One region of the Streptomyces asiaticus genome, then DNA from elsewhere that is predicted to be linked to it. Evidence: riboswitches for the same ligand, from Rfam matches in the RefSeq annotation. Region 1 holds a riboswitch; each other region holds the start of a gene.

Evidence for each region. A riboswitch is a leader RNA that binds a small molecule or an ion and turns the genes downstream of it on or off. The one in region 1 is predicted to bind cobalamin.
Region 2: another riboswitch for cobalamin. It lies ahead of KHP12_RS37605 (cobalamin biosynthesis protein); the one in region 1 lies ahead of KHP12_RS42615 (CbtB domain-containing protein).
Region 3: another riboswitch for cobalamin. It lies ahead of KHP12_RS33155 (ribonucleoside-diphosphate reductase subunit alpha); the one in region 1 lies ahead of KHP12_RS42615 (CbtB domain-containing protein).
Region 4: another riboswitch for cobalamin. It lies ahead of KHP12_RS01360 ((2Fe-2S) ferredoxin domain-containing protein); the one in region 1 lies ahead of KHP12_RS42615 (CbtB domain-containing protein).

The regions. Positions count from the first base shown of each region.
Region 1 covers NZ_JAGSHX010000006.1:8,114,054-8,118,060, forward strand. The annotation lists partial or broken gene KHP12_RS53625 (polysaccharide deacetylase family protein) at 1-414, opposite strand, end outside; gene KHP12_RS42605 (polysaccharide deacetylase family protein) at 353-1,132, opposite strand; gene KHP12_RS42610 (MurR/RpiR family transcriptional regulator) at 1,097-1,753, shown strand; cobalamin riboswitch at 1,824-1,950, shown strand; gene KHP12_RS42615 (CbtB domain-containing protein) at 1,988-2,209, shown strand; gene KHP12_RS42620 (CbtA family protein) at 2,234-2,995, shown strand; gene KHP12_RS42625 (TetR/AcrR family transcriptional regulator) at 3,110-3,760, opposite strand; gene KHP12_RS42630 (FAD-dependent monooxygenase) at 3,842-4,007, shown strand, end outside.
Region 2 covers NZ_JAGSHX010000006.1:6,976,231-6,980,237, forward strand. The annotation lists gene KHP12_RS37600 (cobyric acid synthase) at 1-1,245, opposite strand, end outside; gene KHP12_RS37605 (cobalamin biosynthesis protein) at 1,242-2,225, opposite strand; cobalamin riboswitch at 2,372-2,589, opposite strand; gene KHP12_RS37610 (hypothetical protein) at 2,731-2,982, opposite strand; gene KHP12_RS37615 (inorganic phosphate transporter) at 2,996-4,007, opposite strand, start outside.
Region 3 covers NZ_JAGSHX010000006.1:5,991,514-5,995,520, forward strand. The annotation lists gene KHP12_RS33150 (ribonucleotide-diphosphate reductase subunit beta) at 1-219, opposite strand, end outside; gene KHP12_RS33155 (ribonucleoside-diphosphate reductase subunit alpha) at 237-2,645, opposite strand; adenosylcobalamin (AdoCbl) riboswitch at 2,780-2,944, opposite strand; gene KHP12_RS33160 (ABC transporter ATP-binding protein) at 3,070-3,903, opposite strand; gene KHP12_RS33165 (ABC transporter permease) at 3,896-4,007, opposite strand, start outside.
Region 4 covers NZ_JAGSHX010000001.1:419,515-423,521, forward strand. The annotation lists gene KHP12_RS01355 (NAD-binding protein) at 1-991, shown strand, start outside; cobalamin riboswitch at 1,041-1,233, shown strand; gene KHP12_RS01360 ((2Fe-2S) ferredoxin domain-containing protein) at 1,274-1,657, shown strand; gene KHP12_RS01365 (FAD-binding dehydrogenase) at 1,830-3,644, shown strand; gene KHP12_RS01370 (hypothetical protein) at 3,691-4,007, shown strand, end outside.

The DNA.
Region 1 (4,007 bases):
GCCGTCGCCGCGGGAGCCGATCTCGTGGCCGCGGGCGGCCACGTCCCGCACCGTCTCCGGGTAGCGCTCGGCCACCGTCGCCGGGATCATCCAGCTGGCGCGGACACCGGCCGCATCGAGGGCGTCGAGCATCCGGGGCGCGCCGCGCTTCGGACCGTACTCGCCCATGGACAGGGTCTTGGGCCGCTCATGGCAGGACTCGTCCAGCCGCAGCCAGAACGGCTCCGCGTCGAGGTTCACCGTCACCACGACCGCGCACCGGGCGCCGTCCGGCCAGGGCGGGTTCCCCTCCAGCCGGGGCCGCGCGTGCTCGCTCTTCACCGGGCTCTCCTTCCGCCCCGTCCCTGGCGTCTCAGTGGTACGTCCGCCACCACTGGGCGATCTGGTTCCCGGTGGCGAACCACACATCGTCATGGGAGCGGATGTGCTCGATGAGCCGGCGCAGCAGCGGCACCCGGCTCGGCTTGCCCATGACTTCCGGGTGCATCATCACGACGTAGCAGAGCCCGTAGCGGTAGTAGCCGTCGAACTCCCGCCGCCAGTTGTCGAGGGTGAGCTCGGTGCCGGCCATCCGGTCCTGGCTGCGCGGCTCCGCCGGGATGTCGTTGTAGGCGAACTGGGGGAAGTCGTCCAGCTCCCCCTGCGCGGGGATCTCGATGAGGTCGGTGTCGCGTCCGTCGATCCGCCAGCGGTACGGGCGGTCGTCGCCGCGCATGGAGCTGGAGTAGGAGAAGCCGAGATCGCACAGCAGCTGGGGGCTGTCGGCGCCGAAGTCACCGGAGGGCGTGCGGAATCCCATGGCCGTGGTGCCGGCCACCCGTTGGAAGATCTCCTGGCTGCGCTCGATCAGCGCGCGCTGCTCGGCGATGGTCCTGGAGTAGTACAGCTCGTGCAGATAGCCGTGGTGGCCCAGCTCATGGCCGCGGTCCGCGATGGTCCGCAGCAGGTCGGGCCAGCTCTCGGCGGTCCAGCCGGGGACGAAGAAGGTGGCGGGGATCCGGAAGTCCGCCAGCAGGTCCAGGATCCGGGGGGTGCCCCGGTGCGGGCCGTACGCGCCGAGCGAGAACAGCCGCGGGGAGCGCCAGATGTCGGGGGCGTGGCCGAGGTTGGCCAGCAGCGCCGGGCCGTCCACGTCGAAGCTCAGCAGCACGGCGCAGCGGGCGCCGCCCGGCCACCGGGGTCGCTCGACCGCCCCGGCCGGGGCCGCATCCACGAGACCCGGCGCAGCCTGCGCGCCGACGCCTTCGCCGCGGCCGTGGAGCGGCTGCTGCCCGCCGAGGAGGTCATGATCTTCGGCGCCGGCCCGTCCGGCATCATCGCCGAGTACCTCGCGCTGAGGCTCAACCGGCTGGGGCTCAAGGCCCGTCACACGGCGGACATGGGTTTCAGACTGCCGGACGCGCTGGTGCCGCTCTCGGCGGACGACGTCGTGGTGATCTTCGCCCCGGCCCGGCTCTTCAAGGAGATCGAGGTCATCATCGACCACGCCGAGGAGGTGGGCGCCCCCGTCGTCCTGATCACTGACGCCCTCGGCCCGGCGCTCGGCGACCGCGTGGCCGTCACCCTCCTGGCCACCCTCTCCGCCTCCGGCGCCACCCGCGAGACCCTCGGCTCACTGGCCGTCGTCGACGCCCTGGCCCTGGCCGTGGCCTCCCAGTTGGGCGAGCGCGCGCTGGAGACCTCCGAACTGCTGGCCCGTCTGCGCGGTCACTTCCTGCCGCCCAACAGCCCCCATTACGGCCGCGACGAGTGAGGTTGTGCGCGTCCCGTCGGCGTCTCACCAGGTGGCCGGTCTTGGCCAGGCATCCGACACGCGGTACCGTCGGTGCGATATCGACGATGGTCTGACGGAAGCCGGTGGAAATCCGGCACGGTCGCGCCACTGTGAACGGGACGTATCCGAAGGGGACGTCCGTGAGTCAGACCCGCAGCCATCGTCCTGTGCACCACCGAGATGGGACGCGAACTCCCGTAGGAGGCCACTGCCATGGCGCAGCATGTCGCGCAGCCGACAGCCACCACCCCCGAACTGCCCGCCACGCTGCCGCTGAAGGCGATAGCTCCCTGGGCCGTCTTCTTCGGCATCCTGATGCTGATCCTGCTGTACTTCGTCGGCGCCGAGCAGGGCGCGACCGCGGTCGTCTCCGGCTCGGGTGTCCATGAGTGGGTGCATGACGCCCGCCATCTGCTCGGCTTCCCCTGCCACTGAGGAGGCGAGGGACGCCGCACCCCCATGAACTCCGCAACAGTGAGAAACCTGTTGGTGCGGGGCATGCTCGCCGGTCTTGGTGCCGGTGTGCTCGCCCTGATCGCCGCCTATTTCCTCGGTGAGCCGAACGTCGACCGCGCGATCGGCTTCGAGGAGGCCCACGCCCCCGCGCATGAGCACGAGGTCGAGATCGTCTCCCGCAGTCTTCAGTCCACCGCCGGTCTGGCCACCGGTGTGCTGATCTACGGGATCGCGTTCGGCGGTATCGCCGCCCTCGCCTACTGCGTCGCCCTCGGCCGCGTCGGCCGCTTCGGCCCGCGGGCCACCGCGCTGCTGCTGTCCGGCTGCGCGCTGCTCGCGGTCTACGTCGTGCCGTTCCTGAAGTACCCGGCCAACCCGCCCGCCGTCGGCAACGGCGACACCATCGGCAAGCGGACGACGCTGTACTTCCTGATGATGGTGCTCAGCGTGCTCCTCGCGATCGCGGCCACCATCCTGGGCAAGCGGCTCGCCCCGAGGCTGGGCACCTGGTACGCCACCGTCGCCGCGGTGGCCGCCTTCGCCGTCGTCATCGGGCCGGCGTTCGCCTTCCTGCCCGTCGTCAACGAGGTCCCGGCGGACTTCCCGGCCACCGTCCTGTGGCGGTTCCGGCTGTCCGCCCTCGCCATGCAGGTGATCCTGTGGGGTGGCTTCGGCCTCCTCTTCGGCGAACTCGCCGAGCGGCTGCTGAACCCCAAGCCCGCGAAGGCCGAGGAGAGCCGGGCGATGGCGGCCGCCCCGAACTGACCACACCGAGACGCACGAGGGCCCGCGGAGCGGTTTCCGGGGGCCCTCTCGCGTTGGGCGGGCACGTCCGGTCCAGACGTCGCGCTCTGGCCGGTCACCCTGCCGCGCCTGGAGTCACTTCCGCGGGGGCAGGTGCCGCAGTCCGTTCTCCAGCAGCGCGAACGCGTGCTCCGCGTCGGCCACCGCACCCGTGTAGCGCTCGTCGGCCGGTTCCCCGTACGTCACGCGTCGGGTGTTGTCCTGTGCCAGTGACCACTGGACGGCGACGATTTGGACGGCGGCCAGCCGCGCGGTGAGCTCCGGGGTCTCCGCCGTCTCCCGCAGCGCCCGCGCGAGCTCGCGTTCGGCACCGGCCTTGAACCGCTCCATCCGGGCCACCAGCGAGGGTGTGTCGAGGATCATCCGGGTGAGCTTGAGGATCTGGGGATGGTCGTTGAGCCCGGTGATCGGGTCCCGTTCGCGCAGGCCCTTGAGGAAGTGCTCGCGCAGTGCGGTCAGCGGGGCGGTGCGGGGTGGGCGGGCCCGTACGACGCGGGCGCTTTCGGCCTCGTGGTCGGCGAGGCGGTGCACCACGAGGTCTTCCTTCGCCGGGAAGTAGGCGAAGAGCGTGCGCTTGGACACCTCGGCCGCCTCGGCCACCTGGGCCACCGAGACCTGGTTGAAGCCGTGTTCGAGGAAGAGCGTGATCGCCGCCTCGGAGATCGCCGCGTGGGTCCGCTGCTTCTTCCGCTCCCGTAGCCCTGGCTTGCCGTCCACGACGACCACCGTAGCAGAGCACTTGCCCTCAGGAGATTTCTGCACCTGGTATACATATAGCCCGAGGCGAGAAATCGAGGAGGAGTGACCGTGTCCACGGAGAAGACGGCGAAGACGGAGAAGACGGCGAGCGCGGCCGACGTCGTCATCGCGGGCGCCGGCCCGACCGGGCTGATGCTGGCGTACGAGCTGGCGCTGGCCGGGGTCGAGACCCTGGTGCTGGAGAAGCTGGACCAGCGCATCGAGCAGGTGAAGG
Region 2 (4,007 bases), 1.1 Mb from region 1:
GAGCGCCTCGCCCACCGGCCGGGCCAGAGTCTTCTCGGCCGCGAACCGCACCCGCACCGGCAGCAGTCCGAGCCCGGCGACCGTCCCGGCCTTCGACTCGACCTCGTCCTCGATGCGCTCCCCGAGCGCCTGGAAGCCGCCGCAGACGCCCAGTACCGGACGGCCCTCGGCGGCCCGCCGGGCGATCGCGTCGGCCAGCCCGCGCTCACGCAGCCACTCCAGCGCCCTTACGGTGCCCCTGGTACCCGGCAGCACCACCAGGTCGGCGTCGGCCAGCTCCTCGGGCCGGTCCACGAACCGCACGATCACGCCCGGCTCTGCCGCCAGCGCGTCCACGTCCGTGAAGTTGGACATCAGCGGTACGGCGGCCACCGCGATCCGCAGGACGTCCGCGCCGTAAGGGGGCGCCACGACGCTCTCCCGCACCGCGCCGCGCAGCGACACCCGCAGCCCGTCCTCCTCGTCGATGCCCAGCCCGTGGGCGAACGGGAGCACCCCGACGGTCGGGCGCCCGGTGAGGTCGCGCAGCATCTCGAGGCCGGGCTCCAGAAGGCTCACATCGCCGCGGAACTTGTTCACCAGGTAGGCGGCCACATGCCGTTGGTCGGCGGCCGACAGCAGCGCGGTCGTGCCGAAGAAGGACGCGAAGACACCACCGCGGTCGATGTCCCCGACCACCACGACCGGAAGCCCTGCGGCGCGCGCAAGACCCATGTTGACGATGTCGGTGCGGCGCAGATTGATCTCGGCGGGGCTGCCCGCGCCCTCGCAGATCACCGCGTCATGGGTGCGCCGCAGCTCCTCCAGGCACTCCGTGACGGTCCCCAGCAGCGCCTCCCGCCCCGTGGAGACCCTCTCGCCGGGCGAGGGGGCCCCGGGCCCGCCGAAGTACCCGCGCGCGCTCAGCTCGCCCACCGGCTTGCCCAGCAGCACCACTTGACTGCTGCGGTCACTGCCCGGCTTCAGCAGGACCGGGTTCATCAGCGCACTGGGCTCGACGCGCGCGGCGGCCGCCTGCATGGCCTGCGCCCGCCCGATCTCCGCCCCCTCCCGGGTGACGAAGGAGTTGAGCGACATGTTCTGCGCCTTGAAGGGCGCCACGCTGACGCCCTTACGGGCGAGCCACCGGCAGATCCCGGCCGTCACCACGCTCTTGCCCGCGTCGGAGGTCGTGCCCGCGACGAGCAGCCCCCCGCCGCGTGCCCCGGAACCCTCCGTGCCGTCCTTAGCGCGTATCCCGCTCATCCGCCGCCCCTTCCCAAGGCCCGGGGCCGTCCCGTCAACGCCCTCAGGACCGGCCGGGCCGCCATGGACACTCCGAGCGCCAGCACGCCGACGCGCCGCGACAGCCGTATCGCCCGCTCGATGTCGGCCGACTCCACCGGCCGCCCGCCGGAGTTGAGCACCGGTCGGTGCTCGACCCGGCCGCCGTACGCGAGGGTGCCGCCCAGCCGGACGGCGAGCGCGCCCGCGAAGGACGCCTCCACGGGGCCCGCGTTGGGGCTCGGATGGCGTCCGCCGTCGCGCCGCCAGGCGCGCCACGCACCGCGCGGATCGGGGCCCGCGAGCGTCGCCAGGGCCGCCGTAAGGCGCGCACCGGGCCAGCCGGCCACATCGTCCAGCCGGGCCGCCGCCCAGCCGAACCGCCGGTAGCGCGGCGACTTGTGGCCCACCATGGCGTCCAGGGTGTTGACGGCACGGAATCCTATGAGCCCCGGCACACCGCCCACGGCGCCCCACACCAGCGCGCCCACGACGGCGTCGGAGGTGTTCTCGGCCACCGATTCGACCACCGCGCGGGCGATCTGCGGCCCGTCCAGCGCCTGCGGATCGCGGCCGCACAGATGCGGCAGCCGCTCCCGGGCGACCTCGAGGTCCCCGGCGGCCAGCGCCCCGCCGACGGCCCGTGCCTCACGGCCCAGGCTCGTGCCGCCCAGCACGGCCCAGGTGGCGGCGGCGGTCAGCGCGACCTCCGCGCCACGGCGGCTGCCAAGGCCCCGTACGGCGCGGGTCAGCAGCGCGGCACCGGCGGCCGCGCCGCCCGCGCACAACGCGGTGTGCAGGGCCCCGTAGCCCCGGTGGTCGCGCCACAGCCGGCGCTCGGCGGCCGCGGCGGCGCGCCCGAACGCGGCCACCGGATGGCCGCGGCGCGGATCACCCGTGGCGAGGTCGCCGAGGAAGCCGAGGGCCGCGCCACACGCGAACGAGGCGTGGTCGGCAGGCATCCGTCAGGCCGCCGTCACGCCTCGGCGCGGCGATACGGAACCAGACGGGCCGGATGGGCCGGAAGAGCCGAAGCGGACAGGGAGGGCTGGCGGCGTGGCGATGCCGGGCATGGCGGTATGTCCTCACTCAGGGTCCGCGCCCTGGTTCGACGTGACCGGCGGTGAGAGTCTCCTGGCTCCCGGATCCGCGGCCCTCCCGGTCTTCCAGCCCCGCGTACGCGACGAACCGTACGGACGAGCCGTGACCCCATACAGGCGATGGGAGGGTGCTCCCCGGTGACAGTGGCGGGACCGCGCCGGATTCTCACCGGCTTCCTCTCCTGCCGCCGTTTGGCTCGGGAAGTCCACCATGGGCCGCGAATGGCCGTCAACTCGCATATGACCCATGACGCCCGAGTGTGCCGAGCCCCACAGCCAACCGCCCCTCACAGGACGGCCGCCGGACGGTCGGCGCTGGTCAGCGCCACCATCCGGCGGCCGGTGGTCGTTCGGGGAAGCGGGGTCCTCAGGCGACGATCAGATAGATGCCGTACGCCACGACCGCGGCGCACACCGCAAAGCAGGCGTACGCGCCGGTGCGCGCGAGCGAGGAGGCGCCCACCGCGCCCCCGGGCACGGCGGCGGCCGTGCCGCCCCGCTCCGGCGCCGCCTTACGGGAGGTGCCGACGATGCCCAGGGTGAAGACGCCCACCATGCCGACGGTGACCGCGAGGCTGATGCCGAAGACCTGGCCGAGTGCAGCCCAGTCGATGCTCATGTTTCCTGGCTCCTTAGCGGGTGGTGCTGCTCGCGGCGGCGGGGGTGGGGGTCTGCTCGGGTGTGTGCTCCGAGGTGTCGTCCTCGGGGGCGGCGCTCGCCGCACCGGCGGGCGGCGGGGCCACGGACCGCAGGGCGGCCGTGACGGCGCCCACCGGCTCCTGGGTGCCGACCTCGTTGACGTTGGTGTGGTCCACGGGCTTGCGGCGCGACAGCATCCAGATCGCCCCGCAGGCCAGGACGGCGAGCACGGCCACCGCCGTGATTCCCGCGTTCCCCTGGTCGGCGAGGAGCGCGGCGGCGCCCGCCACCAGACCGGCGGCCGGCAGGGTCAGCACCCAGGCGATCACCATGCGGCCCGCGGTCGACCAGCGCACCACGGCGCCCTTACGGCCGACACCCGCGCCCATGACGGCACCGGAGCAGACCTGGGTGGTGGACAGCGCGAAGCCGATGTGGGAGGAGGCGAGGATGACGGTCGCGGCGCCGGTCTGGGCGGCGAAGCCCTGCGGCGGCTGGATGTCGGTGATGCCCTTGCCCATGGTGCGGATGATGCGCCAGCCGCCCAGGTAGGTGCCGAGCGCGATGGCCAGGCCCGCCGAGACGATGACCCACAGCGGCGGGTCGGAGTCGGGCGCCACCACGTTCCCGGTGACCAGCGCCAGGGTGATCACGCCCATCGTCTTCTGGGCGTCGTTGGTGCCGTGGGCCAGGGAGACCAGGGCGGCGGAGGCGATCTGCCCCGCGCGGTAGCCCTTCGCGGTGTCCTCGGGGGAGCGGTCGCGGCCGAGCCGGTAGGTGAGCCGGGTGGCGGCCAGCGTGGCGATGCCGGCCACGATCGGCGCGGCGACGGCGGGGATCAGGACCTTCATGACGATCGCGTCGCCATTGACCCCGTCCAGGCCCACGGAGACCACGGTGGCGCCGATCAGACCGCCGAACAGGGCGTGCGAGGAGCTGGAGGGGAGTCCGGCGAGCCACGTCACCAGATTCCACAGGATCGCGCCGACGAGTCCCGCGAAGATC
Region 3 (4,007 bases), 2.1 Mb from region 1:
GGCGACCAGACGGCCGATGAGGTGCTGCTCACCGGGGGAGAGCTTGGCGAGGTCGGCGACGTCGGAGTGGAGGTCGACCTCCTCCACGGTCCAGGTGTTCTTGATCGCGTCCCGGTAGCGGTCGTAGAACTGCGGGTACCGCATCGGCCGCAGGGTCAGCTCGAACCCGGGATCCAGCAGGTTCTTGACGTGGCCCGGCGCGGTGTTCACGGTGGTCATCTCGGATGCGGTGGGCATTACTGGCAGGCCTCGCAGGACTCGGGGTTTTCCAGGGAGCAGGCGATCGCGTCGGCCTCGGCCGGGGCCTGCTGTACGGGGACGGTGGGGGTGGGGGTGGCGGCCGCGGCGCCGCCCCGGGCGCTCTGGGCGATCCGGGTGGCCGGACGCGAGCGCAGGTAGTACGTGGTCTTGATGCCGCGCTTCCAGGCGTAGGCGTACATCGAGCTGAGCTTGCCGATGGTCGGTGAGGCCATGAACAGGTTCAGCGACTGGCTCTGGTCCAGGTACGGCGTGCGGGCCGCCGCCATGTCGATCAGGGCGCGCTGCGGGATCTCCCACGCGGTGCGGTACAGCTCCCGTATGTCCGCGGGCACCCAGGAGAAGTCCTGGACCGAGCCATTGGACTCGCGCAGCGCCTCACGGGTCTGGGCGTCCCAGACGCCCAGCTTCTTGAGGTCGTCCACCAGATAGGAGTTGACCTGGAGGAACTCCCCGCTGAGCGTTTCGCGCTTGAAGAGGTTGGAGACCTGCGGCTCGATGCACTCGTAGACGCCCGCGATGGAGGCGATGGTCGCGGTCGGCGCGATCGCCAGCAGCAGCGAGTTCCGCATCCCGGACTTCGCCATCCGCGCGCGCAGCGCCTGCCAGCGCTCCGGCCAGGTGGCCACCGCGTCCGTGTAGTGGTCCGGGTGCAGCACACCGCGCGCGGTGCGGGTCTCGGCCCAGGCGGGGTGCGGGCCGTGGCGCTCGGCGAGCTCGCAGGACGCCTCGTACGCGGCGAGCATGATGCGCTCGGAGATCCGCGTGGAGAGCGCCGTGGCCTCGGACGAGTCGAACGGCAGCCGCAGCCGGAAGAAGACGTCCTGGAGCCCCATGAGGCCCAGACCCACCGGGCGCCAGCGGGAGTTGGAGGCCCCGGCCTCCTCCGTGGGGTAGAAGTTGATGTCCACCACGCGGTCGAGGAAGGTCACGGCGGTGTGGACGGTGGCGTCCAGGCGCTCCCAGTCCAGCTGCCCGTCCTCGCCCAGGTGCGCGGCGAGGTTGACCGATCCGAGATTGCACACGGCGGTCTCGCCGTCGTTCGTGACCTCCAGGATCTCGGTGCAGAGGTTGGAGGAGTGGACGACCCTGCCGGGCTCGGCGGTCTGGTTGGCGGTGCGGTTGGCGGCGTCCTTGAACGTCATCCAGCCGTTGCCGGTCTGCGCGAGGGTGCGCATCATCCGGGCGTACAGCTGGCGCGCCGGGACCTGCTTGACGGCCTTGCCCTCGGCCTCGGCCCTGCGGTACGCGGCGTCGAACTCCTCGCCCCACAGGTCCACCAGATCGGGCGCGTCGGCCGGGGAGAACAGCGACCAGTCGGCATCCGCCTCGACCCGCCGCATGAACTCGTCCGGGATCCAGTGGGCGATGTTGAGGTTGTGGGTGCGGCGGGCGTCCTCGCCCGTGTTGTCCCGCAGCTCCAGGAACTCCTCGAGGTCCGCGTGCCAGGTCTCCAGGTAGACACAGGCCGCGCCCTTGCGCCGGCCGCCCTGGTTGACGGCGGCAACCGAGGCGTCGAGCGTGCGCAGGAACGGCACGATGCCGTTGGAGTGCCCGTTGGTGCCCCGGATCAGCGAACCGCGGGCCCGGATGCGGGAGTAGGACAGGCCGATGCCGCCCGCGTGCTTCGACAGCCGCGCCACCTGGTGGTAGCGGTTGTAGATAGAGTCCAGCTCGTCCAGCGGGGAGTCCAGCAGATAGCAGGACGACATCTGCGGATGCCGGGTGCCGGAGTTGAACAGCGTGGGGGAGCTGGGCAGATACGACAGCGTGCTGGTCAGCCGGTAGAGCTCGGCCACATCGTCCAGCGCCCGCTCCGAGAGGTTCTCGGCGAGCCCGCAGGCCACGCGCAGCAGGAAGTGCTGCGGGGTCTCGATCACCTGACGGGTGATCGGGTGGCGCAGCAGATAGCGGCTGTAGAGGGTGCGCAGCCCGAAGTAGCCGAAGCGGTTGTCGGCGCCGTCGGCCAGCGCCCGCTCCACCAGCGCGTCCAGCCGCTCGGCGTGGGCGGCGGCGAACTCCGCGGTGGAGTCGGCGAGCAGGCCCTCGCGGTGGCCCACCCGGACGGAGGTGGAGAAGGAGACCGCGCCCTGCCCGGCCGCCTCCTCCGTGATGGTCAGCGCCAGCAGCCGCGCCGCGAGCCGTGAGTACTCCGGCTCCTCGGCGATCAGTCCGGCCGCCGCCTCGGTCGCGAGCCCGCGCAACTCCGCCTCGTCCGAGCCGGGATGACGGCCGCGCAGGGCGGCGGCCGCGACCTTGCCGGGGTCGGTGGCGGGCAGGTCGGCGGTGAGTCCGGTCAGAGTCCGTAGCAGGGCGGTCCCGGGCGCGTCGTCCGCTGCCTGAGAAGCCGCCTGCGCTGAAACCGGATCGGCGGGCGCGATGGTCACTGAGGTGCTCTCCTTCGCTCGGTCAGGGCCTGTCCGGATCACAACTCCGGACGGGCCTGAGGCCGCGAAGGGTGGTGCGACGGTCGCGTACGGGCATGCCGGTGCCGCACTCCTCGTACGCCAGACACACCACGCAGCGTCCATCGGCCCAACCCTCGAGGCCGGGGGACGTGTTCACAGGGCTGTCGGCAGGCGCTCGGACTTACGGGCACGCCGAATTGAGCGCACACGTACACCGTTGCGGGACAGTTCCGGATTCCCACCGGATTCCCCTGCGGCGACAGCGAGGACGAGCATACATCTTGTGTTGGCCGACGCACGTGCCCCCATATCTTGTGTCGGAGCTGCGGAGTTTCGCATGAATGTGCTAGTGCGTTCCGGCCCGGCGAGCCAGCGTCCTGGTCGGGCGGCGCCCAGGCGGGGCCTACTTGCCGGTCTCCTTCTCGTACGCCTTGATGACCTCGTCGGTCGGGCCGTCCATCAGCAGCTCGCCCTTCTCCAGCCACAGCACCCGGTCACAGGTGTCCCGGATGGACTTGTTGTTGTGGCTGACGAGGAAGACCGTGCCGGCCTCCTGACGGAGCTCCCGGATCCGGGCCTCGGAACGCTTCTGGAACTTCCTGTCACCCGTGGCCAGCGCCTCGTCGATCATCAGCACATCGTGGTCCTTGGCCGCGGCGATGGAGAACCGCAGCCGGGCCGCCATACCCGAGGAGTACGTACGCATCGGCAGGGTGATGAAATCACCCTTCTCATTGATACCCGAGAAGTCCACGATGCCCTGGTAACGCTCCCGGACCTGCTCACGCGACATCCCCATCGCCAGACCGCCCAGGATCACATTCCGCTCACCGGTCAGGTCGTTCATCAGCGCCGCGTTCACCCCCAGCAGCGACGGCTGACCATGGGTGTAGACCTTGCCGCGCTCGGTGGGCAGCAGCCCCGCCACCGCCTTCAGCAGGGTCGACTTCCCCGACCCATTGGACCCGATCAGACCGATCGACTCACCCTTGTACGCCACGAAGGTGACCCCGCGCACCGCGTGCACCTCACGCATGCCCGGCGCATTCTTGCGGCCCAGCAGGCGGCTGAGGGCGGCGGTGGCACTGCCCTTCCCCTTGGGGCCGCCGTTGACCCGGTAGACGATATGGACGTCGTCGGCGATGACGGTGGGCACCCGCGCCGGCGCGGAAGCCGCCCGAGCGGCCTGGTCGGCCCGCTCCGCCTGGGCACCTTTGTCGAGGGTCTGCTCAGCCACGGCCGTACTGCTCCTCTGCCTTCCAGAAGTACACGAATCCCCCGACACCGAAGAGCACCGCCCAGCCCAGGGCCAGCGCCCACACATGCGGCGGCAGGTTCGAC
Region 4 (4,007 bases), on a different contig from region 1:
CTCCTGGCAGCTCACCGGAGCCGGACTGCTCCACGCGGCCTACCTCACGGTGCTGGACGTGCTGGCGATCGACGATCCGGCGCTCGACGAGCCGACCGGACGCAAGGTCCTCCAACTGCTGTCCGGGCTGACCGGACTGCTCCTGCTGCCCGTTCTGGTGGCCGCCGCGCTGGAAGCGCTGGGCACCTTCCGCACCGCGTCCGCGCTGCGCCGCCCTCCACGCGGCCTGTCCGGCCATGTCGTGCTGCTCGGACTCGGCAAGGTCGGCACCCGGGTCCTGGCCAGGCTCCGGGAGATGGACATCCCCGTGGTGTGCGTGGAGGAGGACCCCGGGGCGCGCGGCATCCCGCTGGCCCGCAGGCTCGGGGTGCCGACGGTCCTCGGCGATGTCACCCAGGAAGGCGTCCTGGAGGCCGCCAAAATCCAGCGGGCCCACGCCCTGCTCGCACTGACCAGCGTCGACACCACCAACCTGGAGGCGACGCTGTACGCCCGCTCGGTCAAGCCCCGGCTGCGGGTGGCTCTGCGCCTGTATGACGACCGCTTCGCCAACGCCGTCTACCGCACGCTGCGTGCGGCCCATCCGCGGGCCCTCACCCGCAGCCGCAGCGTCTCCAGCCTGGCGGCTCCGGCGTTCGCCGGGGCCATGATGGGACGTCAGGTCCTCGGTGCCATACCGGTCGAGCGCAGGGTGCTGCTCTTCGCCGCCCTGCATGTCGCCGGGCATCCGCGACTGGAGGGGCGTACCGTCGCCGAGGCGTTCGTACCGGGCGCCTGGCGGGTCATCGCGCTGGACGCGGCCGAGCCCGCGGACCGGCAACGCGACCTCGGGGCTGCGCCCCCTTACGACGGTGTCGTCCAGCAGGCGCCCGCCCTGGTGTGGGACCTGCACCCCGGCTATGCCCTGCGGCCCCAGGACCGCGTGGTGCTGGCGGCCACCCGCCAGGGCCTGGGTGAGATCCTGGCGGGGGCGCCGGTCCGCCGGAACTGACGCCGGGCCGCCCGTCGCCCCGCCGGGGCTGGGGCCGCGTGGTGTGGCGCTGTCCGGGATGCGATGATGCCGGGCGACAAGGGCGACGGCGGAACGAGGAAGCCGGTGTGAATCCGACGCGGTACCGCCACTGTGATCGGCGAGCGGATCCCGAACAGGCCACTGCCCACGTATGCGGGTGGGAAGGCCGGGACGAGCATCGACCCGAGAGCCAGGAGACTCACGCGGTCGCCTCCTCGATCGACACCGGGGCGGACTTCCCCGGAGGAGGGGTGATGCGGCGTGCCCGTGAGGCCGACCGACCCGCTGCCGTGCCGGGTGACCGTGTGCCGGGACTGCTGCTGCGGCAGTCCCAAGGTGACCGGCGTCGACCATGCCGCGCAGATCACGCGGCTCGGTGAGGAGGCGCCCGTACGCGTCTCCGAGTGTCTGGACGTCTGCGACCAGGCCAATGTGATCGTGGTACAGCCGTCGGCCGCCGGACGGGCCGCCGGGGGCAGGCCGGTGTGGCTCGGCCTGGTCAACGACCCGGACGCGACGGAGGACATCGTGGCCTGGGTCCGGGCGGGTGGCCCCGGGGTGGCACCGCTGCCCGACATCCTCGATCTGTACGCGTTCTCGCCGCGGGGGAGTGCCTCGGCCGAGCCGTCACCGGGCGGTAGCTGAGCACCCGAAGTCGCCTGGGGGCAAGGGAGTTGCTCGTACGAGCAGAACTCTGGCGGCCTCTCACCCTGTGGGCTACCGTCGGTAACACCTTGCCGGCCGGTAACACGATTCCGTCGCGGCACCCCCCTCCGTATCTCCCGCACCCTCCGAACCCCCTTCCGGAAGGCAGCTCATGGAGAACTCCACAGAGAATTCCGCGTCGCCCGCCGGGATCGGCGGGATCAGCCGCCGTCGCGCCCTGACGGCGGCGGGTGGTGTGCTCGCCGGCGCCGCGCTCGCCCAGACGGCGGTTCCGGCCTTCGCCGCCTCCGGCCCGTCCTCGGACGCGGACGCCATCGTGGTCGGCCACGGGCTCGCCGGGCTGGTGGCCACGGCGGAGCTGACGGCCGCGGGACGCAAGGTGCTCCTCCTCGACCAGGAGCCCGAGAGCAACCTCGGCGGCCAGGCGTTCTGGTCCTTCGGCGGCCTGTTCTTCGTGGACTCCGAGGAGCAGCGGCTGATGGGGATCAAGGACTCCCCCGAACTGGCCTGGCAGGACTGGCTCGGCACGGCCGGCTTCGACCGCGGTGTCAGCGACCCCGGCGGCCAGGACTACTGGGCCCACAAGTGGGCCGAGGCGTACGTGGATTTCGCCTCCGGGGAGAAGCGGTCCTGGCTGCACGGGCTCGGTGTGCAATGGTTCCCGATCGTCGGCTGGGCCGAACGCGGCGGCGGTCTCGCGGACGGCCACGGCAACTCGGTGCCGCGTTTCCACGTCACCTGGGGCACCGGTCCGGCCGTGGTCGAGCCGTTCGAGAAGAAGGTGCGGGCCGCCGCGAAGGACGGCCGGGTGACGTTCACGTTCCGGCACCGGGTGGACGAGCTGATCGTCACCGATGGCGCCGTCACCGGGGTGAGGGGCTCGATCCTGGAACCGAGCGACGCCGCCCGCGGCAAGCAGACCTCGCGCACCGTGGTGGGCGACTTCGAGCTCAGCGCCCCGGTGGTGATCGTCACCTCCGGCGGTATCGGCGCCAACCACGACCTCGTACGCCGGAACTGGCCCGACCGGCTCGGCTCACCGCCGAAGTTCATGGTCACCGGCGTCCCCGCGTATGTGGACGGCCGCATGCTGGCGATCACCGAGAAGGCGGGCGGACGGATCGTCAACCCCGACCGGATGTGGCACTACACCGAGGGCCTCAGGAACTACGCCCCGATCTGGCCGGGCCATGGCATCCGTATCCTGCCGGGCCCGTCGTCGATGTGGTTCGACGCGGAGGGCAGGCGCTTCTCCAGCCCCGACATCCCGGGCTACGACACCCTGCACACCCTCGGATCGATCACCGCCACCGGTCATGACTACTCGTGGTTCATCACCACCCAGAAGATCATGGCCAAGGAGTTCGCGCTCTCGGGCTCGGAGCAGAACCCGGACCTGACCAACAAGGACATCCTGCAACTCCTCTCCCGCATCTGGCAGACCCCCGAGCCGATCCAGCGGTTCCGGGACAAGGGCGAGGACTTCGTGGTCGCCACCTCCCTGCCCCAACTGGTCGCGGGCATGAACAAGTTGACCGGTGACAACCTGATCGACCTGGCGGACCTCAAGCGGCAGATCGAGGCCCGCGACCGCGAGATCGAGAATCCGTACACCAAGGACGTCCAGGTCATGGGCATCCGCAACGCGCTCGCCTACCCCGGGGACGCCCTCAGCCGCACCGCCTCCGCGCACCGGATCCTGGACTCGGCCGCCGGGCCGCTGATCGCCGTGCGCCTCAACATCCTCACCCGCAAGACCCTCGGCGGCCTCCAGACCGATCTCTCCGGCCGCGTCCTGGACGCCTCCGGCCGGCCGATCAGCGGCCTGTACGCGGCGGGCGAGGTGGCGGGCTTCGGCGGGGGAGGAGTACACGGCTACCGCTCCCTGGAGGGCACCTTCCTCGGCGGCTGCCTCTTCTCGGGCCGCACGGCGGGCCGCGCGGCGGCGTCCGCGACGGCGACCTGAACCCCGTCGGCGGGAACGGGCCCGTGGGAGACTCGTCCCGCACTCCGTGGCGAGGGAGGACACGTTGGGCGGGGACGATCCGCACATCCATGTCGAGTCGAAGGTCGTCCGTGGCGTGGCCGCCGTCCGCGAGATGATGGCAGCCACGTTCGGCCTGGTCGGTGACGTGCCGAGCCTCGTCGATACCGGATGCGGGCTGCGGGCCCCGTACGCGATGACCTCGCCGCGCCCGGAGAACGTCACCTGCCTCGCCTGCCGTGAGCATGCGCGGCAGGAGCATCTGCGCTTCGCGGACGAGGTCGAACGTCTGGGCGGGATGGCCGGATCGACCATCAGCACGGCCCAGGCCAAGCTGGCCGCCGA